2 regions of the Serratia sp. NPDC087055 genome follow, and region 2 is predicted to be linked to the other one. Evidence: predicted binding sites of a transcription regulator. Region 2 holds the regulator's gene; the other holds the start of a gene.
What was found. The regulator CRP, encoded in region 2, controls carbon source genes, mostly activating them, when cyclic AMP is high. The targets are predictions, from matches to a motif close to ATGTGANNNNNNTCACAT.
Positions count from the first base shown of each region.

Region 1: the regulator CRP is predicted to act here: its motif matches at 1,250-1,267, upstream of ACI2J2_RS19195 (PTS mannitol transporter subunit IICBA).

Region 1 is NZ_JBJDOG010000004.1:224,278-227,262, forward strand. Features, by position in the region: gene ACI2J2_RS19195 (PTS mannitol transporter subunit IICBA) at 1-1,001, opposite strand, end outside; gene ACI2J2_RS19200 (DUF3053 domain-containing protein) at 1,550-2,269, opposite strand; gene glyS (glycine--tRNA ligase subunit beta) at 2,545-2,985, opposite strand, start outside.
Region 2 is NZ_JBJDOG010000006.1:205,045-208,029, reverse strand. Features, by position in the region: gene ACI2J2_RS21840 (phosphoribulokinase) at 1-565, shown strand, start outside; gene ACI2J2_RS21835 (OsmC family protein) at 604-1,011, opposite strand; gene crp (cAMP-activated global transcriptional regulator CRP) at 1,391-2,023, shown strand; gene ACI2J2_RS21825 (YccS/YhfK family putative transporter) at 2,078-2,985, shown strand, end outside.

The sequences.
Region 1 (2,985 bases), on a different contig from region 2:
AGGAACGCTGACACCACGAAGGACACGGCAAAGGCCGCGACCACGGCTGCAATGTTGGCGAAGTAAGCGCCTTTTGGCGTCATTGCCAGCACCGCCAGGATTGAACCCGGTGAGGCCGGGGACACCAGGCCGCCGTTCAGCATGGTGAGCGTGAATACGCCGGTCATGCCGCCCAGAATTACCGCCAGCAGCAGGCGTGGATTCATCAGCACGTACGGGAAGTAGATTTCGTGGATACCCCCCAGGAAATGGATGATTGCCGCACCGCCCGCAGACTGCTTGGCACTACCGCGACCAAAGAACATGTAGGCCATCAGCACGCCCATACCCGGGCCTGGGTTAGCTTCGATCAGGAAGAAGACAGATTTGCCGGCTTCGGTCGCCTGCTGGATGCCCAGTGGCGAGAAGATGCCGTGGTTGATAGCGTTGTTCAGGAAGAGAATTTTCGCCGGTTCGACGAAGATCGACGCCAGTGGCAGCAGGTTGTTCACCACCATCACATGCACGCCGGCTGCCAATAGCTTCGACAGCACTTCGACCAGTGGGCCTATGCCCAAGAAGGCCAGAATTGCCAGCAGCATGCCGATAATGCCGGCAGAGAAGTTGTTCACCAGCATCTCAAAACCGCTTTTGATCTTGCCGTCTACCCAGCGGTCAAAATGCTTTATCGCCCAGCCACCCAACGGACCCGCAATCATCGCGCCGAGGAACATCGGCATGTCAGCCCCGACAATCACCCCCATGGTGGTGATCGCACCGACCACGCCACCGCGATCGCCACCGACCAACCGGCCACCGGTGAAACCGATAAGCAACGGCAGCAGATAGGTGATCATTGGGCCAACCAGCTTGGCTAAGGTTTCGTTAGGCAGCCAACCTGTAGGAATGAATAAGGCAGTGATGATACCCCAGGCGATAAATGCGCCAATGTTGGGCATCACCATGTTGCTTAAGAAGCGGCCAAAGTTTTGAACTTTGACTTTGATGTCTGGTGAAAACATAAAACACACCCCTATTGTTACGCGCTGACAATAGAGCGCGTGATTATTGTTGTTACGATCCAGCCGTGTTGTTGCTGTATGCGCAATGGACTCTATCACGCTGTTTTTACCGCGCGAACTTCACGGATTTTTTGTGATTAACATCACACAAACACCCCCATAAACAGGTTACTTATAGTGATGCAGCTCACATTTAATGAGTGTAAAAAAGCCACAACGAGAACGAAATGCGCTTAAAACTCAATTAAATGTGATGTTTGTCACATTTAATTGATGCGTGTTTGTTTTTAAATTGTGATGTTTATCACAATCTATTTTTCGGTCACTACCGAATCCTGGCTTGGGGGTGGTCTTCCCTGTGAGCATTCATCCCGTCGGGAAATAACGGGGCGATGAATGAAAGAAAACTACATGTCGAAAAACGATGATTAATTGAAGTGTAGTACAGAAGCGTCGCGCAAGAAGTGGGCAAGCCGTTGGAAAGACTGAAAGGGAATACCTGGAACAGAAAGGCAGAAGCCGGGACATCGGCTTCTGCCTTTCTACGATTACTGGGTCACGCTTGAGACGGTTTTCTGTGCATTCAGTAAATCCTGCTGCTTGGCCACCAGATTCGACATCATGGTGTTGTACTGCGTCGCCTGCTGGGAAGTACGGAACTGCACGCCGTTATTGTTGAAGCTAACCTGATTACCTTGGGTACGCAGGAAATCCCCGACCTGAACCAGATCCTGGACGAAACTGGCGGTGGTAGGAATAACCGGCATCAGCGCATTGGCCGGCCCGGTGACAATCTTGTCATAAGCCTGGTTATATACGGCTTTCAGATCGTCGGGTTGCTTCAGTGCTGCCCGGGCAGTGTCTGCCTGTGACTTCGCCGACTGAATCTGCTGCCCCAGCAGGTTCAGCGCTCCAACGGACTGCTGCAACGTATCACGTTTGCTCATGTAGTCCTGTGCGGTGCGGATCTGGTTAATCTGATCCAACGCCGGTGTCAGGCTCGCATCCAATGACTTGGACAATTGCTGGGAAAAACCGACCAAGATGGCGTAATCCCCGGCATAGTTACCGAATTTCTGTTTCTGGTCTTCGCTCAGCGTCGGGATTTTCGCGCCGCTGCGCATCACCGTATTCTGTAAGTAATCAATAAACGCCTTGCGTTGTTCCGGCTCTTTATCGCCGCAGGCAGTCAGCTGCATGACCACCAACAATGCCAATACCGGGGCCAACCAACGCGCGAAACTCCTGCTCTGGATCCCTACCGCCATGTGACATAACTCCTGTTATAAACCTGCTTTTTCATCGGACTCCGTCCCTTTTGCTGCACTCCTTGCGCCTATAAGAATAGATCAACTGAGTGCGATCCGATACGCGATTCACCGTTCAGGGGCTATTCTTTGGCAATAGCGGCTAATGGCAGTATCTGAAACAAAGCCTTCCCCCCAAATCGGCGGGCTATTGGCGATGCCAAAGGAAAAAACCGGGGGGCACGCCAGCAGCAATAAAAAAGGCGCCCTAAGGCGCCTTTTACTGACAGGACGGTTTACTGCAGTACGGAAATATCCGCCACCTGCAGGAACAGCTCACGCAGCTTGCTCAGCAACGTCAGACGGTTCACACGCACCGCATCGTCTTCTGCCATCACCATCACGTTGTCGAAGAAGGCGTCGACCGGTTCACGCAGGTCAGCCAGCTCTACCAACGCATCTTGATAGTTGCCTGCGGCGAAATACGGCTCCAGCTTATCGCGCAACACCACCAGATGGGTCGCCAGTTTGATCTCAGCCGACTCTTTCAATACCGAGGCATGTACACGGTCATTCAAGGTATCGGTAGACTTAGCCAAAATATTGGAAACGCGTTTGTTGGCCGCAGCCAACGCTGCCGCGGCTTCCAACGTACGGAAGTGCGTTACCGCCTTCACACGCGCATCAAAGTCAGCCGGTTTGGTTGGACGGCGTGCCAGCACAGCCTGAATGGTGTC
Region 2 (2,985 bases):
TGAAGCGGTGCCCTATAACCAGGTTCCCGGTACCTTTACACCTTGGGAGCCTTTACCGGCACCGACTGACGTGCTGTTCTATGAAGGGCTACACGGCGGCGTTGTGACCGAACACAACGACGTGGCCAAACATGTCGACCTGCTGGTTGGCGTGGTGCCTATCGTGAATCTGGAATGGATTCAGAAGCTGATCCGCGATACCGGTGAACGCGGCCACTCCCGTGAAGCGGTGATGGACTCGGTGGTACGTTCGATGGAGGATTACATCAACTACATTACGCCGCAGTTCTCACGCACCCATATCAACTTCCAGCGGGTACCCACGGTCGACACGTCGAATCCGTTTGCCGCCAAGGCGATCCCTTCGCTGGACGAGAGCTTTGTGGTGATTCACTTCCGCGGCCTGGATCAAATCGACTTCCCCTATTTACTGGCGATGCTGCAGGGATCCTTTATCTCACACATCAATACGCTTGTGGTGCCGGGCGGCAAAATGGGGCTGGCGATGGAGCTGATCATGGCACCCTTGGTGCAGCGTCTGCTGGAAGGCAAAAAAATCGAATAAGTGGATAGAGCGCGGCGATGGGCCGCGCCTTTTCGCCATTAGACCACGTCGCGGATTTCAAAGCTGTGAGTCACGCTGGCGGCCTTACTCAGCATCAATGACACCGAGCAGTATTTCTCCGCCGAAAGGTTCACCGCCCGCTCAACGATTTTGTCGCTCAGATCTTTACCGCTCACGATAAAGTGCAGGTTGATATGGGTGAACAGCCGCGGTGCTTCTTCACGTCGTTCAGAAGTCAGCTTGACCTCGCAATCACGCACATCATTACGCCCTTTTTGCAGGATCGACACCACGTCGATAGCACTACAGCCCCCTACCGACATCAGCACCATTTCCATCGGGCTGGGCGCTTTGTCGCCCGCATTGCCGTCCATCAACACCTGATGGCCAGACGCGGATTCACCCAGAAACGTTAACCCTTCCACCCACTTAACTCTTGCCTGCATACTGGTCACTCCGGTTAATTTCTTAAAATCAGGGTACGCTTTCGCATAGAAACTGGCAACGGAACCTGATGCTAATCATGCTGAAGCGAGACAACACAAGACACCCGCCTCACTCTGTGCTACAAACAGAGCCGCAATAAATCTTTCCGGGACACTGATTTCAGGGAAACTCCCAGGGAAAGGCTCCTTTACCGGTATGTTAACAGAATGTAGCTTGCAGCTCTCCCGGCAAGTTAATATGCTAGAGCGACAGCGTATATTTATGACACGCCTCAAAATCTGCTGATAGCCACCATTAAAACAACGGCGACAACAGGTTTTACAGGGAACTCTGACCCCTGTGACACAAGGCAGCGATAACAACAGAGGATAACAGCGAATGGTTCTCGGCAAACCGCAAACAGACCCTACTCTCGAATGGTTCCTGTCTCATTGCCATATCCACAAATATCCATCCAAAAGTACGCTGATTCACCAAGGTGAAAAAGCCGAAACGCTTTACTACATCGTCAAAGGCTCCGTCGCGGTGCTGATTAAGGATGAAGAAGGTAAAGAGATGATTTTATCCTACCTTAACCAGGGGGATTTCATCGGCGAGCTTGGATTATTTGAAGAAGGTCAGGAGCGTAGCGCCTGGGTTAGGGCGAAGACCGCCTGCGAAGTGGCTGAAATTTCCTACAAGAAATTCCGCCAGTTAATTCAGGTCAACCCGGACATCCTGATGCGCCTGTCAGCCCAGATGGCAAACCGTCTGCAGATAACATCTGAGAAAGTGGGTAACCTCGCCTTCCTGGACGTTACAGGCCGTATCGCGCAAACACTGCTGAACCTGGCGAAACAACCTGATGCCATGACCCATCCTGATGGTATGCAGATTAAAATTACTCGTCAGGAAATTGGCCAAATCGTCGGTTGTTCACGTGAAACCGTTGGCCGTATTCTGAAAATGCTTGAAGATCAAAACCTGATCTCCGCCCACGGCAAAACCATTGTCGTTTACGGCACGCGTTAATCACTGAAAAAACGGCGCGATGATTCGCGCCGTTTTTTTATGCCCCAAGTCATCATGTGGCGCAGACTGATTTACCACCCGGAAGTCAACTATGCACTGCGGCAAACGCTGGTGCTGTGCCTGCCAGTGTTACTCGGCCTGTTGATCGGCCAACTGCAATACGGCCTATTATTTTCCCTGGTTCCTGCCTGCTGCAATATTGCCGGGCTAGACACCCCTCACAAACGCTTCTTCAAACGTCTGATTGTCGGTGGCTCTCTATTTGCACTCAGCAGCCTGCTATTACAGCAAGCATTACTTTGGCACTTGCCGTTGCCGGTGTTGATGCTTGGCCTGGCACTGCTTCTCGGCGTCAGCGGTGAAATAAGTCCGTTACATGCCCGCCTGTTGCCCGCCTCGCTGGTTGCCGCCATTTTCTCCCTCAGTATGGCCGGTACAGTTCCGCTTTGGCACGCACCGCTGCTATACGTCGTGGGTACCGCCTGGTACGGGCTGTTTACCTGGTTTTGGTTCACGCTGTGGAAAGAACAACCGATGCGCGAATCGCTCAATCAGCTCTATTTGGAACTGGCGGACTACTTTGAGGCCAAATATTCGCTGCTGACCCAGCATACCGATCCACAGACCGCATTACCGCCACTGTTGATACGCCAGCAAAAAGTGATGGATCTGATCACCCTGCTGTATCAGCAGCTTAACTTTCTACCGCACGCCAGTAACCTCGAACAAAAGCGCCTACAGCGTACTTTTCAGGTCGCACTGGATCTGCAGGAACACATTACCGTCAGTCTACATCTGCCGGAAGAAGTGCAAAAACTGGTGGAGCAAAGCCAGGCCGAAGCCATCATCCGCCGCAATGCACAGGTGATTGCCGGCCGGCTGCGCACGGTGGCACACGATATTCTCTATCACCAGCATTCTCAGCGTTTCAATATGGACAATGAACTGGCGGCACTAGAGAA